DNA from 3 places in the Pseudalkalibacillus sp. Hm43 genome. Region 2 is predicted to be linked to each of the others. Evidence: predicted binding sites of a transcription regulator. Region 2 holds the regulator's gene; each other region holds the start of a gene.
The links. The regulator CtsR, encoded in region 2, represses protease genes until heat stress. The targets are predictions, from matches to a motif close to ATGGTCAATAAAGGTCAAACA.
Positions count from the first base shown of each region.

Region 1: ACXQIQ_RS08755 (ATP-dependent Clp protease ATP-binding subunit) is a predicted target of CtsR. The motif match lies at 2,855-2,875, and genes of this name have one in related genera.
Region 3: clpP (ATP-dependent Clp endopeptidase proteolytic subunit ClpP) is a predicted target of CtsR. The motif match lies at 1,875-1,895, and genes of this name have one in related genera.

Region 1 is NZ_CM135129.1:1,642,685-1,650,200, forward strand. It holds gene ACXQIQ_RS08750 (ABC transporter permease) at 1-458, shown strand, start outside; gene ACXQIQ_RS08755 (ATP-dependent Clp protease ATP-binding subunit) at 634-2,757, opposite strand; gene ACXQIQ_RS08760 (flavodoxin family protein) at 3,045-3,584, shown strand; gene ACXQIQ_RS08765 (hypothetical protein) at 3,618-3,773, opposite strand; gene nfsA (oxygen-insensitive NADPH nitroreductase) at 3,843-4,601, opposite strand; gene ACXQIQ_RS08775 (disulfide oxidoreductase) at 4,882-5,289, opposite strand; gene ACXQIQ_RS08780 (DsbA family protein) at 5,279-5,998, opposite strand; gene ACXQIQ_RS08785 (hypothetical protein) at 6,192-6,512, shown strand; gene ACXQIQ_RS08790 (STAS domain-containing protein) at 6,585-7,516, opposite strand, start outside.
Region 2 is NZ_CM135129.1:2,334,064-2,341,579, reverse strand. It holds rRNA gene ACXQIQ_RS12500 (23S ribosomal RNA) at 1-248, shown strand, start outside; rRNA gene rrf (5S ribosomal RNA) at 322-437, shown strand; gene ACXQIQ_RS12490 (MgtC/SapB family protein) at 1,298-2,014, shown strand; gene ACXQIQ_RS12485 (CtsR family transcriptional regulator) at 2,223-2,687, shown strand; gene ACXQIQ_RS12480 (UvrB/UvrC motif-containing protein) at 2,705-3,232, shown strand; gene ACXQIQ_RS12475 (protein arginine kinase) at 3,235-4,308, shown strand; gene clpC (ATP-dependent protease ATP-binding subunit ClpC) at 4,322-6,754, shown strand; gene radA (DNA repair protein RadA) at 7,015-7,516, shown strand, end outside.
Region 3 is NZ_CM135129.1:2,959,068-2,966,583, forward strand. It holds gene ACXQIQ_RS15425 (aromatic amino acid hydroxylase) at 1-563, shown strand, start outside; gene ACXQIQ_RS15430 (Gmad2 immunoglobulin-like domain-containing protein) at 642-1,127, opposite strand; gene clpP (ATP-dependent Clp endopeptidase proteolytic subunit ClpP) at 1,224-1,817, opposite strand; gene fdhF (formate dehydrogenase subunit alpha) at 2,304-5,258, shown strand; gene ACXQIQ_RS15445 (helical membrane plugin domain-containing protein) at 5,258-5,728, shown strand; gene ACXQIQ_RS15450 (LCP family protein) at 5,848-6,846, opposite strand; gene ACXQIQ_RS15455 (hypothetical protein) at 6,980-7,222, shown strand; gene ACXQIQ_RS15460 (cupredoxin domain-containing protein) at 7,306-7,516, shown strand, end outside.

The sequences.
Region 1 (7,516 bases), 690 kb from region 2:
GGAAGATTCTTGCCGCACACACATTCCAGGGAACGGTCATCTTCTTCATTTCAGCAGTCTTGCTGATGATTTTCGGTATGTTGATGTATGATTTGACGTTACCCGCGTATATCGGAAGTACGTTGCTTGCTTTATTGATCAGTATTCTGGCGTTTTTCCCTTTTGCGCTGTTTTTGACGTCACTGGCGAAAAACACCCAAGCAGCGGCGGCGATCAGTTCATTGTTCTTGAACCTGATGCTGTTCCTATCAGGCGCGACTTTCCCGCTTGATTTCATGCCGACGATCTTGCAGTACGTAGCGAAAGTCCTTCCGCTCTATTACGTCATTCAGCTGTTGCGTGGCACGTGGAACGATGCACCGATCACCGATTATCCGTTGGAAGTCGGGGTACTGCTCGGGATAGCGGTCGTCTCCATCATCCTCGCCTCCCGATTCTTCCGTTGGAGTGGGAAGTAAGAGGAGCGTGGTAATTGTGACGTAATTTGGATTAATTCTACCCAAATTGGAGTTTATCCTGTCCAATCGTGGATTAATTCTAATCACAGTCGAATTAATTCTCACCAAACACAGAATAATTCTATCCAATCATAAAAAAATGACCCAGAGAATCCTCTGGGTCATTCATTTCTAATTAACCTTTATTAACGACGATTTCGTCATCGACGAAATCCACCTTAATTTTCATTACGTCTTCTTCATCCAGCAGCAGGTCGGCAATTCCGTCCTCCACTTTTTCTTGAAGTACACGGCGGATCGGACGAGCACCGAATCGTGGATCGTAACCGAGTGAAGCGATATGTTTCTTCGCTTCTTCCGTTACTTCAATTTCACGCCCTTCATCTTTTACCATTTCACGGATATCCTCGAGCATGAGGTCGACGATTTGTACAAGGTGATCTTGAGACAATTCGTTGAATGGAACAATCCCGTCAAAACGGTTCAAGAATTCAGGTTTGAAGTAAGCACTTAATCTTTCAAGTACAGACACCGCTTCTGATCCATGGTTCTCAAATCCCATCTTGATCTTCTTCTCACCCGTGCCTGCGTTACTCGTCATGATGATGACCGTATCCTTGAAGCTTACGGTACGACCCTGACTGTCCGTCAATCGACCATCCTCCATGATCTGAAGGAACATGTGCTGCACATCCGGGTGCGCCTTTTCAATCTCATCCAGCAAAATGATGCTGTATGGGTTGCGGCGCACGCGCTCGGTGAGTTGACCAGCTTCATCATGACCGACATATCCTGGTGGTGAACCGATGAGCTTGGACACGGAGTGTTTTTCCATATACTCACTCATGTCCAGACGGATCATCGCATCCTTCGAGCCGAACAGTTCTTTAGCCAGCGTTTTAGTCAGTTCGGTCTTACCGACACCAGTCGGTCCGACGAATAGGAATGCACCGATCGGGCGTACTTTGGATTTCAGACCAGCACGGCTACGGCGTATTGCTTTCGCTACCTTCTGAACCGCTTCGTCTTGACCAATCACACTTGATCCAAGACGTTCCGCAAAATTCTTCAGTTTGTTTTGTTCGTCGTTCTGCAGTTTGCGGACTGGGATACCTGTTTTCTCTTCGACGATGTATTGCACATCCACGATTGTGATTTCAGGCATATCCTCTGGTTTTGTAGCAGTCTGGTTCTGAAGCTTCAGTTCTTCATCACGGAGTTTTGCAGCACGCTCATAATCTTCTTGTTGCGTCGCTTCTTCCTTTTCTTTTGCAATCGCAGCGAGACGTTCTTCCACGTCATCTTCGCTTGTACCAGCGTGTTTCAAGTTCATTTTAGAACCGGCTTCATCCATCAAGTCAATCGCCTTGTCTGGTAGGAATCGATCCTGGATGTAGCGTTTGGATAGCGTTACGCATGCACGAAGTGCTTCGTCCGTATAACGAATTTCGTGATACTTCTCATATTTCTCTTTCAATCCTTGTAGGATCTCCACTGCTTCCTCTTCTGTCGGTTCTTTGACCATGACAGGTTGGAAACGACGTTCGAGCGCAGCGTCTTTTTCAATTTGACGATATTCCTTCAACGTCGTTGCACCGACGAGTTGAAGCTCTCCACGCGCAAGGGCAGGTTTCAGAATGTTTCCTGCATCCATCGAACCTTCTGCAGACCCTGCACCGACCAAGAGATGAATCTCATCTACGAAAAGGATCACGTTCTTGCGCTCTTTCACTTCCTTGATCAGTTGCTTCATACGTTCTTCGAATTGACCACGAATCCCCGTATTTGCAACGAGTGATGACACGTCCAGGAGGTATACTTGTTTATTAAGGAGCTTTTTCGGTGCCTCCTGGTTCGCAATCTTCAACGCAAGTCCTTCTGCAATGGCCGTCTTACCGACACCTGGTTCCCCGATCATGACTGGGTTGTTTTTGTTTCGACGGTTCAGGATCTCTGTGACCCGTTCTACTTCTTTGTCACGTCCGATGACCGGATCGATCAGACCTGCTTTTGCTGCGTCCGTCAAATTACGTCCGAGGTCATCTAAGAGACCGCCGCCTTTTTTACCTTGTCCAGGACCGGCTTGCCCTTGTTGCTCCTGTTGGTGATCCATGAAGTCGTTCATATCGAATCCACCCATGTTTTTCCCCATGAAAGGATTCATGTTACTTGGCTGCTTCATTTCGCTCTGGATTTCTTTATAGCATTTCGGGCAGAGTCGAATCTGCTTCGTAATACCGTTTATGTGAAGAGTCATTCGTACATTTGCTTCATTAACTTGACAGTGTTGGCAACGCATAATAATGACCTCCTTGTAAAAGTAGAATTAATTGTTGGTGAAGTCTTAGCTTTAATCAAAATTGACTTTGACTATCTTTGACCTTTGTTTATATTATAGTTTGACCTTCTTTGACTTTCAAGTATTTTGTTTTGTCTTTTTTCCTGCCAATTTTTGATTGGTTTACGATGATAACAGGGTGTCTCGGTGTATGCAAAGAACGTGCTTATAGCGAAGTCTGATTGCTCGCAATCCCTTCATGCCTCCGTTATGATGGGTATGAAAGAGGATTGAAGGAGGTACATACAATGAAAATTCTAGCGATACATGGGAGTTCCCGTCCGAATGGGAATACCGAACAATTGACGACAAAAGCACTCGACGGCTTGGATGCAACCCACATCCATCTCCGCGAATTCAACATTCAGCCGATAGATGACCTACGTCATGAACCGGGCGGATTCCGATCAGTAGAAGATGACAATGACCGCATAGTAGACTTGATGCTTGAACATGACATCATTGTGTTTGCTACTCCAGTTTATTGGTATGGAATGTCTGGCATGATGAAAGATCTGATTGATCGTTTCTCACAAAACATGCGCGATGACCGATATGATTTCAAGGCTGAGCTTCGTAAAAAGAAAGCGTATGTCATCTGCTGCGGAGGCGACAATCCGAAGATCAAAGCATTGCCGCTTATCCAACAGTTCAACTACATCTTTGACTTTGTAGATCTTGAATTCGGTGGATACATCATCGGACAAGCGAACAAACCAGGCGACATCGCAGACGATCACTTAGCGATGCAACAAGCTGTAGAACTGAATCAATTGTTGAAAAAGTAAGAAGGACAGCCAGGCGGCTGTCCTTTTCCTTATTTAGAATTCTTGATTTTCGCGCTCGGGTAGATCCTCGTCACGCAATTCTGTCTGCCCTTTTGCAAGCTCTTCAGCAATTTCAATGTCTGGAAGACTTTCCTTCGGCGTTTGATTATGGTGTTTCGTCTTATCGTTCAACTGCTTGCGCTTCGTCATACGATCGCCTCCAATTTTTCACGGTATGATGGTAGTTTGGACGAAGCGATCCTATGGTATGCGCTGCAATTATTTAAGCGGAATCTTGATGCTTTTCAAGAAGTCCTTCATATAAAGTCTCATCGGCTTACTCATCTTGTTGGCGATGATCTGCGTCCAAGTATGCGTGCGCTTTCCTTGGGTACGCTCACGATAGTAATCAGCAATATCTTCGTTATAACGAGCCAACTGCTCGATGAATTCTGTTTCGTCTTGCTGATACTCATCTACATGATAGATGTTCTCCATCGGCAACCGCTGTTTTTTATCAGGATTCTGATCCGGTACACCGACACACATACCGAACAATGGAATGACGCGGTCCGGCGTTTTCAAGACTTCCGCCACTTCTTCCAGGTTGTTACGCAATCCACCGATATAGCAGATACCGAGTCCCATTGATTCAGCAGCAAGTGCCGCATTTTGAGCCGCAAGCGCTGCATCAATCGTTCCGACCATGAATTTTTCCGTAGATTCAAGCGATTCGACAACTTCATCCTCTGTTAGACCTTCCATTTCCACAGCAATTTTATGCCGGTTAAGATCCGCACAAAATACGAAAAAGTGTCCGTTCTTCTCCACGTATTCCTGGTTTCCTGCGAGTTCTGCCAACTTCTTTTTCTTGGCCGGATCTTTCACCCCGATGATGGAATAGACCTGGAGATAGCTGGATGTAGCTGCCGCTTGAGCGCTTCGGACGATCGCGGTGATTTGTTCTTCTGAAAGCGGTTCATCTTTAAACGCGCGGATACTGCGATGATTCAATATCGTTTCGATTGTCTCGTTCATTTCTCTCACCCTTACTTTCATCAGTTTCGTTATTCTAAATTCATCGTATCCAACGTGAGGTCTGAGGACAACTATTGTGCCTTTAAGCGTGTTTTGGCTTATAATTCTGGATTTTGGATTATAATACTGGATTTTGGATTATAATACTGGATTTCGTTTTATAATTTCTGGATTTGGATTATAATTACAAATTTCGGCTTATAATTCTTGAATCTGGCTTATATTCCACTAGATCAAAAAAAGAGAGCTGTACCCGAGGACAACTCTCTCCATTACTGCTTTATTTTGAACTTTTCATCCGGCTAATCATCAATACAGTGATTCCCACAAACGCCATTAATGCTAAAAAAGGAATCGTGATGAAGCCGAGCCAGTTAATATACTCTCCAGAACATGGAACACCTTGTGTACATGATCCCACCTTTGAAAACAAATCGGTTTTCTGATGAAGGAAATGATACGTCGATACGAATATTCCGATCACGCTGAACGGAAGCACATACCAATGAATCTTTTCCTCATCCAGGAAAAGTCCGACTCCAAGAATGATAGCGAGCGGGTACATCAGAATCCGCTGATACCAGCATAACTGACACGGGACGAAACCGGCTATTTCGCTAAAATAAAGACTCCCAAGCACCGCAACGAGTGATATGATCCAAGCGATGCCTGTCCGTTTACTGCTCACCGGCTTCCTCCAAAGCTTCCTCGATAGCAGGTTTGATGGAGCCCTCATAATCTAGTTCGACCATCTTGCCATTCACCAATACTGTTGGAGTACTCTCGACTTGGGCACTCATATCTCGATCTTCTTCTACTCTTTGATTGATGGTTTCGTTGTCGATATCTTCCTTCAATTGATCAACGTCAATTCCATCCACATTTTTTTCAACTAGATCGAACAAGAATTCTTCTGTTGCCCAAGGCTCGCTCATTTCACCCTGATTGGCTAAGACAGCATCATAATATTGAATGAATGCATCAGGATTTTGTTCATACACTGCTTCACCAACGAGAGCAGCTGTGAATGAATCTGGTGCCAGGAACGGTTTATTGATGAACGTCATGCTCGCTTTTCCTGTATCAATGAAGTCTGCTTTGATCTGAGGATAGACTTGCTGAGCGAAAGATGCACAGTGCGGACACTTGAAATCGAAAAACTCAACCAATTTGACCGGTGCATCTTCTTCACCGACAGTCGGTTGATTTTCATAACTGACCTCAATCTCTTGACCAGGCTGAGCAGACTCCGCTTGATCCTGACTCGGGTTATTATTTTCATTGCTGATGATGAACAGTAATACTGCAGCTAATACGAATACTGCTCCTATAATGATGATGAATCCTTTATTGTTCTGTTTGGGCGGCTTATAGACCGTTTTCTTTTTCTTTGCCATGACAGGTCCTCCTATATATGTACTAACTCTATTCTTCCTCAATTCGAACACCTATGTCAATGAACGTGCTATGAACATTTGTACATCTCCCAAAATACACTCAATTTTTCCTAATTAATGGAGATTAGTTGTAGATATAGCGCTCTTGTTAGTGTAAAATTACACTAAATGAGAGTTTTATTAGGGGGATTGGATGTATGCTATGGACACACTCCCAACCTGGGTATGGGTAATGTATTTTGCTTACATCATTGCTAGCATGGTCGTTTCTTTTCATGCCATACGGAAAAAACGGTTAATCGTGTTGTCGGTCTTACATATCGGCTTCACTATCACAACCCCAATCATAGGATTTGTGCATGCAATCGAACGTATTGAAGGGAATGAATTGAATCATCTGATCCGAGGTTTGGAAAACTTCGAATTGTGGTCTGTCTATGTATTGGTAGGGTACGTCTACTCTTTTGTTTGGTGGATTCTTTACCTATTTAAAAAGAAAAACGGGAACTTCTAATCAATAGAAGCTCCCTTCCTTATAAGTACGTTATTTTGCGCTATCTTTATATTAAAGTTTGGTCAATTACTTTTATAAATTCTCATGAGGAACCGAAGAAACCAATTTCTTCTCTTCCTCTTCTTCAGCTTCGGATCGACTATAAATTTCATCGGTCAATCCCCAGTCCTTCTTATTGGCAAGATAACGTAAGCCTGTACGGAAAGTCGAGAATGTTTCAGCTTCAATCTTCACGCCAGCACGAACGATCTCTTGAACAAGTCGGGATGAGAAACCTACATAGATGATTTCGACTCCCATCAATGAGACCGATCTTGTCAATTGCTCGATCTGATGGGCAAGGTCATCCATTTGGAAGTGCCCATTATCCGGTAGGATGGCACCTGTAAAATCACAAACGATGGATTCAGCATCCTGGGTTGTAATGTTATGCAACAGTTTATCACGAGTGATTTCGAATCGTTCATTGGTCAACATGCCTACAATCGGTACGAGGATCGTGTTCGGGACGATTGAAGGTATGATCGGCACAGACAAATCGGCGATCAACTTCTTGTCATGTTTCATCATTTGTTCGGACTCATCGATTCGGCCTTCAAAGTTAACAATTAACGAGTGCACATAATAGAAAGCTGCATGGTCTAACATGGTATCGATACTTCGAAGCGTCGAAATCAGTTCTTTGTTCGACCAATCTTCAGATTCCGTTTGGAGTTCGACAACGTCTAGAACTTGACCCTTGAATATCTCGAATGCTTTGAAAGACTGATTGAAAGGTCTTTTTTCATTGATTGCATTCCAGCTCGTTTTCTCCGCCCATTCATTGATCAGTTGCTTCGCTTCAACCTCATCTTCTAATTCCAGGCCCCTACTGAGATACTCCGCTAATGACATGTGTGCTTCAAGAAAGTTTCGCGTGTTCTTGGTGCCAAGTGATTCTGAGAGTACTTCGTCGGTCTTCTGAGCAATGGCTTCTTTTTCATCATAAATTCGTTGAGCAATTA
Region 2 (7,516 bases):
TAGTACGAGAGGACCGGGATGGACACACCGCTGGTGTACCAGTTGTTCCGCCAGGAGCATCGCTGGGTAGCTACGTGTGGACGGGATAAGTGCTGAAAGCATCTAAGCATGAAGCCCCCCTCAAGATGAGATTTCCCATCGCGTCAAGCGAGTAAGATCCCTCAGAGATGATGAGGTTGATAGGTCTGGTGTGGAAGCGTGGTGACACGTGAAGCTGACAGATACTAATCGATCGAGGACTTAACCACAATACTTAAACATCGAAGATGTTTTCAAGAACCGTTATCTAGTATTGAAGGAATGGTTCCTTCAACTTCATAGTCTGGTGACGATGGCGAAGAGGTCACACCCGTTCCCATGCCGAACACGGAAGTTAAGCTCTTCAGCGTCAATGGTAATTGGGGGCTTCCCCCTGTGAGAGTAGAACGTCGCCGGGCAACAACAGAGCAGCCTTATGAGGCTGTTCTTTTTTGTGTTTCAAAAGAAGGACCGTAAGGTCCAAAGGCTACGAAGTTGAGGGTTGAGAGGAACAAGGAGGTCGAGGAAACAAGAGAGCCACGACCGGAGCGTATGATATACGCGAGGACGGAGGCGAGTGCAGATGACGAAGAGATCCGCCGTTCATCGCAAGCCGAAGACTGAACACGGAAGTTAAGCTCGCGCGTCAATGGACTATTAAAAGGATCTTCGACTAAGTACCAGCACGTCCTGTGCTGAACGTCGAAGTCAGTACATCCTGTACAAGTCCTGTGAGAGTAGGACATCGCCGGGCACATCGAAAGGACAGCTGCGAAGCTGTTCTTTTTTGTGTTTCAAAAGAAGCTCGGAGGTCTAATCATCGAAGTGAGACTATGAGATCCATCGTTTATTGCAGGAAAAAGTAGCAACATTTTACTAAATTCCCTAAGTCAGCTTGAAAGTTCCCCAATTGAGAAACAAAAATCTTCTCACGAAGGGAATAAGGGAGAAAATGCCACAACATTTTCTCTTCAAAAGAGGTGATTTTTACTCCTCTGCGCAAAAAACAGTTCCAAAGAGTAATAAATCGCTTTTAAATCAATTCTTTTAGGTTTAAAACCAGATTTTTATTAAGCTCGTGGTCCAATGTTATTAAGTAAAGGATCATCGGCTAAAGACTACCACATCCTGTGGAAGTGAGGCTCGCGGTTCGCCCGCGGAAAGGGATTGAATTTCGAAGAAATCAACCTTCCACATTTACCTTTTTCCCTCGATTGCCTATAATTGAATACTATAAACCATAAGATGATAATAATTAGACATATTGGGAGAGATGACAATGGACTTATTATCCTATGATTGGATATCAGATAAAACAGTGACCATTACAGTTCGCTTACTCATCGCAGCTATATTATGCGGACTCGTCGGAATCGAACGGGAGTTCAAACGACACCCTGCGGGATTCCGTACACATCTGCTAGTAGGGGTAGGTTCTTGTCTCATGATGCTCTTATCGATATTCGGATTCGAAGACTTCTTATCCACACATGAACAAGTCCAGGGCTTTGATCCATCCCGTTTACCAGCTTATGTTGTCAGTGGAATCGGCTTCTTGGGTGCAGGAACGATTCTTGTCCATGGCGTTACAGTAAGAGGATTGACGACCGCTGCTTCCATCTGGGTCGTAGCAGGTATAGGGTTGGTCGTTGGAATCGGCATGTATTACGAAGCGATTTTCACAACATTTGTCATGATCCTGAGCTTGCTTTTCTTAAACAAATTTGAAGATCTCTACCTACGTAAACAGCGATTCCATCATGTGACGGTGATTGTAGAAAATAAAGAGGTTCCACTCTCTCTAATCATCAATGAACTGGAATCGTGCAAGGTGCCCATCTCGCACGTGACAATCGACGATCATCCGAATGATGCATCGACCTCATTGATAAAGTATTCTTTTAAAATTCAAGTTTCGAACACAAAAAAGCTTCCTGAAGTATATGACAAGATTCAATCGATCGATCACGTTCATAAAGTATTTGCAACAGAGTAATTTCACTCATTCTCTTCATATGCTTCCCGCAAAATCGGGAAGCATCTTCTTTCCTTCTGCTTCGAACAAATTTAACAAAACCTAAAGTTTATAACAAAAAATCCCTGTCTATAATAGAAACATCAAACACTTTGCAACTTGCACCCAATTGTATATAATTATAGTCAAAGAAAGTCAAAGTCAGAGCAGAAGGAGGGGCTGTGATGGGATGAAAAACATTTCTGACATCATTGAGGCGCATTTGAAAGAAATTTTAAAGGGAAGCAACAAGAAGGAAATTGAGATCAAGCGCAGTGAAATTGCTGAAAAGTTTCAATGTGTCCCCTCACAAATCAATTACGTAATCAATACGCGGTTTACGATTGAGAAAGGCTTTATTGTGGAAAGTAAAAGAGGAGGAGGAGGATATATTCGGATCATTAAGGTAGAGACGGATAGTACGACAATCCTGCTCGATCAGATCCTTAAATTGATTAAGAACCGCATCAGTGAGTCTGCCGCTGAAAACATCATTTATAGATTGTTAGAAGAACAAATCATCAGTATACGTGAAGCAAGGTTGATGAAGAGTGTAATCGATCGATCCACCATCAATATCGTGCTTCCTTACCGAGATGAACTCAGAGCAAACCTGATGAAATCCATGATCTACAGCTTAAAGTATAAGAACTAAAAAGGGGAGTGTAAGGCGTGTATTGTCAAGAATGTCAACAACGACCAGCAACTTTGCACTTCACGAAAATCATTAACGGGGAAAAGAACGAATTCCATATTTGTGAACAGTGTGCAAAGGAAAAAGGGGACTTCATACCAGGCTCTAATTCGTTCTCGATTCATAACTTGCTGTCGGGGTTATTGAATTTTGAACAACCACTTAATGAGACCAATGCTGCGCCACGAAGCAAACAGGTCACTCAGTGTTCGAAGTGTGGCATGACGTATCCTGAGTTCGCGAAAATCGGTCGGTTCGGGTGTACGGAATGTTATAAGACATTCGCATCGAAACTCGATCCGGTTTTTAAAAGGATTCATGGAGGCAACACGGACCACTCAGGGAAAATTCCGAAACGTCTAGGAAATGATTTGTTGGAACGGAAAAAAATCGATCAGCTTAGACAAAAATTACAACAGCTCATTAATGAAGAAGAGTTTGAAGAAGCAGCACATGTACGAGACCAAATCCGTTCTATGCAAAAGCGGCTTGAGGGGAGGGATTGACGGTGTCGTTGAAAAGATTCATGAGTGAAGCCATCAGTCCATGGATGAAACGGGAAGGACCAGACTCGGATATTGTATTGAGCAGTCGGATCCGGTTAGCCCGTAATCTCGAAAATCACGTCTTTCCCCTGGTTGCAAACGAGCAACAGTCCAAAGAAGTGAACGAACAAATCCGCAATCATTATGAAAATCAGGCATATGGTAGTGTAGGCAGCTTATCGTATATCGATGTGGATCAATTGAAACCGATCGAAAAACGAGTGCTCGTCGAAAAACATTTGATCAGCCCGAACCTTGCTGATGAACCAAAGCATTCAGCTGTTTTGATGAGTGAGGATGAATCGATCAGCATCATGATCAATGAAGAGGATCATATTCGCATCCAATGTCTTTTCCCAGGTTTTCAATTATCGGAAGCTCTGACATTAGCGAGTGGAATCGATGATTGGTTTGAGGAAAAGGTGAACTATGCGTTTGATGAAAGGCATGGATATTTAACGAGCTGCCCGACCAATGTCGGTACTGGAATGCGAGCTTCTGTCATGATGCATCTACCCGCACTGGTCATGACCCAGAAGATGCATCGGATCGTCCCCGCGATCAACCAGTTAGGGCTTGTCGTAAGAGGAATTTATGGTGAAGGAAGCGAAGCACAAGGTAACGTCTTCCAAGTTTCCAACCAGATGACCCTCGGTAAATCAGAACAGGATATTGTCGAAGATTTAAGAGGAGTCGTCATGCAGCTCATTGAGGAAGAGAGAGCAGCCAGAAATAACTTGCTCGAAACCTCGAGAATACAGCTTGAAGACCGGGTATACCGTTCCCTGGGTACCCTCGAAAACAGTCGAATCATCCAGTCGAAAGAAGCGACGAAGTGCTTGTCGGATGTTAGACTCGGAATTGATTTGCAAATGATAGAAGGGATTTCACGGAAAATATTGAATGAACTAATGATACTTACCCAACCTGGATTTCTACAACAGTATGCGGGGGAGACATTGACCCCGGATCAGAGGGATATCCGACGTGCTACATTGATTCGCGAAAGATTGAAGTTAGAGAAGAACAACGAATAGGAAGGTGATCACGATGATGTTTGGACGTTTTACTGAACGAGCTCAAAAGGTACTTGCACTTGCACAAGAAGAAGCGATTCGTTTAGGTCATAATAATGTAGGTACAGAGCATATCCTGCTCGGCCTGGTTCGTGAAGGCGAAGGAATAGCTGCAAAAGCACTTTCTGTTCTTGGTTTAAGTCCTGAAAAGATTCAAAAAGAAGTAGAAACCCTCATCGGTAAAGGTCAGGAGTCGGTTCAAACGATCCACTATACTCCACGAGCGAAGAAAGTCATCGAACTATCAATGGATGAAGCTCGTAAACTCGGCCACTCGTATGTGGGTACAGAACATATATTATTAGGTTTGATCCGTGAAGGAGAAGGGGTAGCAGCGCGCGTCCTCAATAACCTTGGAGTCAGCCTTAACAAAGCTCGCCAACAAGTATTGCAGCTTCTTGGTAGCAATGAATCTTCCTCTTCAGCTGGAGGTTCATCAGTCAATGCGAATACACCGACACTTGATAGTCTTGCAAGAGACCTGACGGCTGTTGCTCGAGATGGTAGCCTTGACCCTGTCATCGGCCGAAGCAAGGAAATTGAACGTGTCATCGAGGTGTTGAGCCGTCGTACGAAGAACAATCCGGTACTGATCGGAGAGCCAGGTGTTGGTAAAACTGCGATTGCAGAAGGCTTGGCGCAACAGATCATCAATAACGAAGTACCAGAAACGTTACGTGATAAGCGCGTCATGACACTCGATATGGGTACAGTCGTTGCGGGTACCAAATATCGTGGTGAGTTTGAGGACCGTCTGAAAAAGGTCATGGATGAGATCCGTCAGGCCGGTAACATCATTCTCTTCATCGACGAGCTTCATACGTTGATCGGAGCGGGGGGAGCAGAAGGTGCAATCGATGCTTCCAACATCCTTAAACCTGCGTTAGCTCGCGGTGAGTTGCAATGTATCGGAGCGACGACACTTGATGAATACCGTAAATACATTGAAAAGGATGCGGCATTGGAGCGTCGTTTCCAACCGATCCGAGTCAATGAGCCGAACAATGATGAATCCATTCAAATTCTGAAAGGGCTACGTGACCGTTATGAAGCACACCATCGGGTGACGATTACAGATGATGCCATCGATGCAGCTGTCAAACTATCAGACCGCTATATCTCCGATCGTTTCCTTCCGGATAAGGCGATTGATTTGATTGATGAAGCGGCTTCTAAAGTTCGCTTACGCTCTTATACAGCACCACCGAATCTTAAAGAGCTTGAACAGCGACTCGAAGGTGTACGTAAGGAAAAAGACGCAGCTGTCCAAAGTCAGGAGTTCGAAAAAGCAGCATCTCTCAGAGACTCCGAACAGAAGTTGAGAGAAGAGCTAGAAACGACGAAAAACAGCTGGAAAGAAAAACAAGGACAAGAAAATACAGAAGTGACTCCAGAAGATATTGCGCTTGTTGTAGCAAACTGGACTGGAATTCCGGTATCCAAGCTGAAGCAAGAGGAAACGGAACGACTATTGAATATGGAATCCATCTTGCATGACCGCGTTATCGGTCAAGACGAAGCGGTGAAGGCGATTTCCAAAGCGATCCGTCGAGCACGCGCAGGCTTGAAAGATCCGAAACGACCGATCGGTTCCTTCATTTTCCTAGGACCAACAGGGGTCGGTAAAACGGAATTGGCGAGAGCGCTGGCGGAAGCGTTATTCGGAGATGAAGATTCCATCATCCGTATCGATATGTCCGAGTATATGGAAAAACATACAACGAGCCGTCTTGTCGGTTCACCTCCAGGGTATGTCGGTCACGAAGAAGGCGGCCAGCTCACCGAGAAGGTCCGTCGTAACCCATATTCCGTCATCCTTCTGGATGAAATCGAAAAGGCGCACCCTGAAGTGTTCAACATCTTACTTCAAGTGCTAGAAGATGGTCGTCTGACAGACTCGAAAGGACGCACGGTAGACTTCCGAAACACCGTCGTCATCATGACTTCCAACGTCGGAGCAAGTACGTTGAAGCGAGGTAAGAGTCTTGGATTCACAGCACAATCTGAGAACCAAGAGTATGAAAACATGAAATCGAAGGTCATGGATGAAATGAAAAAAGCATTCCGTCCTGAGTTCTTGAACCGTATCGATGAGACAATCGTGTTCCATACGCTTCAAAAAGAACACCTCAAGCACATCATCAGCTTGATGTCGAACCAGCTTCAGAAGCGGCTTTCTGAACAAGGCATAGATATCGAGTTGACGAATGCAGCGCTTGATAAGATTGCGGATGAAGGCTACGATCCAGACTATGGTGCACGTCCACTACGTCGTGCATTGCAGCGTCAGATTGAAGACCGCCTCTCTGAAGAGTTGCTCAGAGGAACCATCGCAAAAGGGCAAACCGTCAAGATCGATGTGGAGAACAATGACTTCACAGTGAATACGGTCGGAGCAGGTACGTAAAGAAATCATAAAAAATGTCAGGCACCATATGTGGTGTCTGGCTTTTTTATTGGATGGGAATTCCCATTACCATCAACAATTACGCCTGACAAGGACAGGTCTCATTTCCTTAACACTTTATAACAATCGAGCGGTTTTACCCATATGCTCGAGATTATCGAATACAATACATATATAAGGTGTTCCCTGACGCGTTTGTGATATGATGGCAGTAACTTAAAACGATACGGAAGATGTCAGGGAAATGGGGAATAGTAATAATGGCTAAGAAAAAAACCGTGTTTTTATGTCAGGACTGTGGGTACGATTCACCTAAGTGGATGGGGAAATGTCCTGGTTGTAATAAATGGAATACGATGGTCGAAGAAATCATCCAGCCGGATAAAGGGCATAGAAGATCCTTTCAGACGGGGAATACGACAAGTCAAAAACCTGAACCGATCTCTCAAATCAAGAGCGAAAAAGAACCGAGAATCGATACGCGGATCAATGAGTTGAACAGAGTACTAGGTGGCGGTGTCGTGCCTGGCTCCCTAGTCCTTGTCGGCGGGGACCCAGGAATCGGGAAATCGACGTTGCTATTACAGGCCTCAGCAAAACTTGCAGAATCCTCTCAACGAGTCTTGTATATTTCAGGAGAAGAATCAATCAAACAGACGAAGCTCAGGGCACAGCGGCTTGGAATCAATCAAGACCAGCTCTATGTCCATGCTGAAACCGATATGGATCTCATCGAGAAGGCGATACAAGACATTAAACCGA
Region 3 (7,516 bases), 630 kb from region 2:
AAGTAGGAGAACCACTTCGGTTGGAATTTGATTCAGGTGTCGTTGTCCAAGGTACACTCGATCATGTCGTCCGCAAAAACGATAAAGTCATCATGTTGGGTATTGAAGGTGCAAAAGTGACGCATGAAGGAATCGTTCTTTTTGAAACGGACGAAGGAATCTTCGATATGGCGGTCGGAAGCCGAATCACTTCGGTCTTCGCTGGAGCTGCCGACAGTGAGCATTTCTTTGGTGGGGATGTGAGAGATGAAGAGGATCCAGTAGAACCGAGAGAACATTCTCCGCTTGAAAAATTGTACGGGAAGATTCGTAGTTTGAGAGAGGAAGAGAAGACACCACAAGAAGTCATTGAGACCATCAACCTCGTCGTGACGGAGTTGGAAGACTTCCCTGAAGATTGGCTATTAAGACTCGAAATTGTAGAGATTCTCACCCAGAAACCGTTGTTACCGACGACGAAAAACAAGTTGATGACGGATCTTGAAGAAATGAAAAAACAACCCAAGCTCAATAAATGGATCAACAATGGGCTCCATTTGATCAAAGTTCGAAAATCAGCTTAATCCGATTTGAAAGAATCGTGCACAAATAAGGAAAACCAGAGCGGCATCCTCCCACTGCTCTGGTTTTTTCTATTCAATCTATTTTTCTACATTCAGAGGGATCTCCAGGATATTGATTTCTGAGCCGTCTTTGGCGCTCTCTACGAAAACCTTGATAACCAATTGATCTTTCAAATCTTCAGGTACTGAAATCGTCGTTTCAAAAGTACCCCATGCCGGCGCGCCTTCCGATGCCATCAGAAAATCACTGGCAATTACCGTGTCGCCATCCTTCAATTCATATTGAAAAGCGGCTTCAAACACCCTTGCTTTACCTTTAAAAAGGAACTCACCACTGACTTTTTCGTTCGGGAGAGGACTTTCAATCTTGAAGGCATCGTTTTCAACCGGATCACCGACCGCTGCGTCTTCATCCGATCCTGTATCCCCATCCTCATCAGGCTCTTTTTGATCCTGACCCTGCTGTTCTTCAGACGCTGGAGGTGGACTTTCATTTTCCGAAAACCATTGGTAGGTTCCAAATCCAAGAAGGACAATCAATATTAAGACAACAAGACGTTTCAACCGAAATCCCTCCTTTATTTCAGCTTATGAGTGTTCTTTCACTTTTTACCCATAAAAAAAGGTCGACCCTATCGGTCAACCTTTCTCTGTTCCTTATTAAGTTGTTGCTACTGGCTTTTCAATAACGTCATCGATCAAGCCATATTCTTTCGCTTTATGTGCACTCATGAAGTTGTCACGATCCGTGTCACGTTCTACAACTTCGACTGGTTGACCAGAACGATCAGCGATGATCTTGTTGATCTTCTCACGCATTTCGATGATACGACGAGCGTGAATCTCAATGTCAGCAGCTTGCCCTTGCGTTCCACCAAGTGGTTGGTGAATCATGACTTCACTGTTTGGAAGTGCATAACGCTTACCAGGCTCACCTGCTGTAAGTAAGAATGCACCCATGGATGCAGCCATACCGATACAGATCGTGCTGACTTTTGGTTTGATGAATTGCATCGTATCGTAGATCGCCATTCCAGCAGTGATGGATCCGCCAGGACTGTTGATGTAAAGGGAGATATCCTTATCTGGATCTTCTGCAGCTAAGAATAGCAACTGTGCAACGATCGAGTTCGCTACATTGTCATCAATCGCGCTCCCTAGCATGATGATACGGTCTTTTAGAAGGCGGGAGTAAATGTCATAGGCACGTTCTCCGCGGTTCGTTTGTTCAATAACTGTTGGGATTAAGTTCATTTCAGAAATCCTCCTCTTTCCATAAGTATCTTTATGGCTTAATTTCATCTTACTCAATAGGTCAATATAGGTCAAACTATTAGGCTTCATCGACCGTACTTTTCGTTCGACGATTTTCTCCTTGATGAAAGCATTCGTTGATTCTTCGAAATTCACTCGCTTTCCACGTGCGAACCGCAAGCCTCACTTCCACAGGATGTGGTGACTTCGACGTTCACCACAGGACGTGGTGTGGCTTAGTCGAAGCGGGGTCTTGCCTGGCTCGCTATTCCCGCAGGAGTCTCGTGAATTTCTTCTTATCAACAGATGTTATTCAAACCATGAAAGACTATTGAGATCATTATGTATGGACTATGGTTACATCATACCATTTTTCCCGTTCTTAGCGGATTTAAACGTTGAATCGAGGATAAAAGTTTTATAAAAGAGGGTGTCGGGTAAAAATGTTGATAAGAGTATAACGTGGTAAAAAGGGAGGTCCTTTATGTGACTGAAGTGATCAAAGTAACGGTCAATGGTGTCGAATACCAAACGACGGCTGGACAGAATGTACTACAATTTCTCAAAGCGGAAGAGGTCGATGTGCCTTCCGTCTGTTTTCACGAGAGTCTTGGCCCCATCCAGAGCTGTGACACATGCATCGTCGAAGTGAACGGAGAATTGCAAAGGGCATGTGGTATGAAGCTTGAAACTGATATGGTCATCCAAACCCAACTTGAAGATGTACATAAAGCGCAAGACCTGGCGATGGACCGTATATTGAAAAACCATGAGCTCTACTGTACGGTTTGTGACCACAACAACGGCACGTGTGACATACATAATACGGTTGCAGAAATGCAGAAGGAACATCAGAACATACCGTTCAAAGAGAAAGGCTACGAAGTCGATTATTCCGGGTCCTTTTACCGATATGATCCAGACCAATGCATACTGTGCGGACGTTGTGTCGAGGTGTGTCAGGATGTCGAGGTCAATGAAACGCTCTCAATCGATTGGTCGCGCGAACAGCCTCGCGTCATCTGGGATAATGACGTTCCGATCGACGAGTCGTCCTGTGTCAATTGCGGTCAGTGCGTCACGGTGTGTCCGTGCAACGCATTGATGGAAAAGCCGATGTTGAAGGAAGCGGGCTATCTTACAGATGTGGAACAAGGCACACTGCGGTCCATGATTAATTTTACGAAAAATGTAGAATCCGGTTTTGGTCCATTGTTTGCCATTTCGGACACAGAAGCGGAAATGCGAGAAGATCGCATCAAAAAAACAAAAACGGTTTGCACCTATTGCGGAGTCGGCTGTAGCTTTGACGTCTGGACGAAAGGACGGGATATTTTAAAAATACAGCCTCAACCCGAAGCGCCGGCAAATGGAATTTCCACATGTGTCAAAGGGAAGTTCGGCTGGGATTATGTGAACAGTGAAGAACGTCTCACCAAGCCACTGATCCGTGAAGGGGATGTGTTTAAAGAGGTTGAATGGGACGAGGCGATTTCGTATGTCGCGAAACGCATGTCTGAAATCAAAGCCGAGAGTGGACCGGATGCGCTTGGATTCATTTCCTCCTCCAAGGCGACGAATGAAGAATCTTATTTGATGCAGAAGCTCGCACGCCAAGTGATCGGAACGAACAACGTAGATAACTGTTCCCGCTATTGCCAGTCTCCAGCGACGAAAGGGCTTTTCCGAACGGTCGGATACGGTGGAGATGCAGGTTCGTTGAAAGACATTGAAACGGCCGGGCTTGTGATCACGATTGGGTCTAATACAGCCGAGTCCCATCCGGTTTTGGCGTCGAAAATAAAGCGCTCTCAAAAGTTGTTCGGACAGAAGCTCATTGTCGCAGATATCCGTGAACACGAAATGGCAGAACGGGCCGATCTGTTTTTCCAGCCAGTTCCAGGTACAGACTTGATCTGGTTGTCCGCCGTGACGAATTATATCGTGGAAAAAGGGTGGCACGATGAAGAATTCTTGCATAACCGGGTGAACAATGTGGACGAGTATTTAGAAAAGATTAAGAAGTTCACACTCGAGTATGCAGAAGAGGTGACTGGTCTCTCCAAAGAAACGATGATCCACATTGCGGAAGCGATTCATGAAGCAGATTCGACGGTCATCTGCTGGGCGATGGGTGTGACCCAACAGAAGGGTGGCAGTGATACGAGCACCGCGATCTCCAATTTGCTCATCGTGACAGGGAATTATGGTCGTCACGGTACAGGTGCTTACCCCCTTAGAGGGCATAACAACGTTCAGGGCTGCAGTGATTTCGGTAGCATGCCGAATTCGTTCCCTGGCTATCAGGATGTGGAGGATGATGAGATCCGGGGCAAGTTTGAAAAAGCTTGGAAAAGCGAGCTGCCCGCTGAACCTGGTATGACGAACCACGGGATGGTCGATGCAATGCACGAAGGATCCTTGCGAGCACTGTATTTACACGGTGAGGATATGGGAATCGTCGATGCGAATGCGAATTACGTACAACGTGGATTCGAGGAATTGGATTTCTTTGTCGTCCAGGATCTGTTTTTATCGAGGACATCCGAATTCGCTGATGTCATTTTACCGGCCGTTCCTAGTCTTGAAAAAGAAGGAACGTTCACGAATACCGAGCGTCGCATCCAGCGGATTTATCAAGCGCTTCCGACTTTAGGTGATGCGAAACCGGACTGGGAAATCGTTCAAATGTTAGCGAGAGAGCTTGGTGCAGACTGGAATTTTGGAGGACCAGCCGAAATCATGGACGAAGCAGCGAGTCTGACCCCGATGTTTGCCGGTGTTTCTTATGAACGATTAGAAGGGTACAACAGTCTGATCTGGCCGGTGGATCCTGAAGGAATTGATATGCCAATGTTGTATGAAGATAAATTTCATTTTGAAGATGGAAAAGCACGGCTGTATTTCGTGGATTGGACAGAACCGACAGGGACAGACGTGGAGTATGACCTGCACGTCAACAGTGGTCGATTGCTTGAGCATTTCCATGAAGGGAACATGACTTACAAATCGGAAGGAATCACAAGAAAAACACCGAGTGCGTTCATTGAGGTGTCTCCTGAACTTGCTGAAGAGCGTGGTGTGAAAGATGGAGCGCTCGTCAAGCTGACATCGAGGACGGGTTCCGTTAAAGGTCGTGTCGTCGTAACCGATCGAGTGAAGGGGAATGAGCTCTTTATCCCGCTGAATGATAATGGAGAACTTGCCATCAATAAATTGACTTCCAGTGAAGTGGATAAAGATACGGATACACCAGCTTATAAGGATACAGCGGTTAAAATGGAAGTGCTGGAAGAGAAGGGTGAAAGACCGCTACCACACAACAATCACCGATTCGGAAACCGGAATCCACAAATCGGTGTGCGGATTGAAGAGAAATGGAAGCGTGATGATTATGTGTTTCCTGGGAACATCATCCGTAAGAAGGAAGTGAAGAAATAATGGCAAAGCCGACGAGAAAAATCGAGCCACTCGTTCCTTCAAAAGATCAAATCCGAGAGCAAGGGATGGAAGAAATTGAAGATGCACTGGTCGAGCGGAAAGAAGCCGTATTGGAAATGCTTACGCTCGTTGACCGGCTGCACGAAAGCGATGTTCTACCTTTGTTAAGTGCACTCGTCCATCATAAAGATCAAGCGACTTCTGCACTGTTTCAAGAAATCAACCGCCCACAGAATGCTCAGTTCGCTCGCAACATGGTCGACTTGATGGGATTCCTCGGAAAGGTCGAGTTTGAAAAAATGCAACCACTCATGGAGCGGATGAATGAAGGGATACTGGAAGCGAATAAAGAAGAAGAAAAAGAAGACTTGATCAGTATGTTTCAACTGCTCAAAGCGCTGAAAGACCCGGAAATCAACCGATCCATTCGCATGCTCCTCGCCTTCCTGAAAGGCATGGGCAGGGAATAGTAAGAAAGAACTGCGGTGCCAGGCACCGAACAGAACACGTTGTTACACAACGGTTCTCATTCGGTACTTGGCACTTCCAAAGCAAAAAAAGATTGGAGGACGGTCCCCCAATCTTTTCTTTATGATTCTTCGCTTTCTTCTTCTTCGTCGGTTTCTGAGTTATCAGTGTACGTGTTTGAACCAGGTCCGAGTCCGAGGAAGTCTTGCAGTGCTTGTGTGTTTTTTTCAAAATCGAGTTGCAGAATGGATCCTGCGGAATTGGATGTTTCAGTGAAGCCACCTTCTACAGGGATCTTCAACGTTTCGATTTCACCTTTGTTCGTCATGATATCTTTAGCCAGTCCAACCGCAGTCAGTGTTTTCATGTTCGTATCAATATAAGGTTGAATCGTTCCAATAACCTTTGGAAGCTTACTGATTCCATAGAGGCTTGTGAATTCATCTTTTACTTTAGAAACCACTTCTTGTTGTCTTTCGACACGGGCGAAATCACCTCTGGCATCATGACGGAAACGAGCATAACCTAATAGCTCTTTACCATTCAGTTTTTGTACACCCGGTTCTAATGTCACTCCGATGTTCGTGGACATCCGTTTTTCGACGTCCATTTCGATACCTTCTGGAGCGACTGTATCAACGATTTGTTCAAAGCCTTTGAAATCCACGAGCGCATAATAATGGATATCGATGTCAAAGTTCTCTTTGATCGTTTGTCTCAACAGTTCTGGACCACCGTGGAAAAAGGCAGCATTGATCTTGTTATCTTTGTAACCCGGAATTTCAACGTAGGAGTCACGCATGATAGACACCAATTTTGCTTGATCAGTATCTGTATCGTATTGAGCAATCATGATCGTGTCTGTACGCGAATTGTTTTCCCCTTCTCGAGCGTCAACACCTAAGAGAAGGACATTATACTTTCCTTCGACGGGTTCTTCTGCATTGAATTCATAATCGGATTCCATCTCTTTTGAAGGTTCTGCTTGTTGAAGCCCTCGATAATACTCTATAGCAGCATAGCCGGCGACAGCTATGAACATGATGACTAGAAATAATAGCGTCTTTTTCAGAAAGTTGCCTTTCTTTTTTTGCTTTTTTCGATCTATACGTGAAGGCATAAACTCTTTCACCACCAATTAAACATTATAAAAACATGCCATATCAACACTACATACTGACACTAAATTATATCACAATTTGTAAAGTCCTGTATAAATGTCGGGAAAAATATTTTTTTAAGGGGGTTGTTGAATGGACATCGAGCAAGTGTACCACACTCTTCAAATTTCCCTCGCATTCGGGATGTACGTTATTATCCCCGCAATGATCATATATAAAATGTTCCGCCGGAAGAAACTCCCGAATAATGAGTACACTCCATATGACGACATGTTGTCGGGAAGAGTTTCATTTGACCGGCAAAAAATTTCAGAAGACAATAAACATCAAGTGCGTTATGCAGAAATTGAACATGAAAATCATGAAAATAAGTGATCCAATCTGTATTTTTGAACGTTTGCATATTAAAAGTAACTTTGTTAGTTTTAGACCAATAACAAGGTCCAGGAGTGAAAAATATGCAACTAAAACGCAATACATTTTTTTTGGTCGTTTCTATACTCATGATCTCTTTCTTAGTTGGGTGCGGTTCAGGTGAAAAAGAAGATGCTCCGAAATCTGATGACTCCGCAACGACTGATGAAGAACTGAAGAATGAGGACCAAGACGATGCGAATCAAGCCGACAAGAACAGCGATAAAGCACATGAAACGGATCGAAAAGGCAATA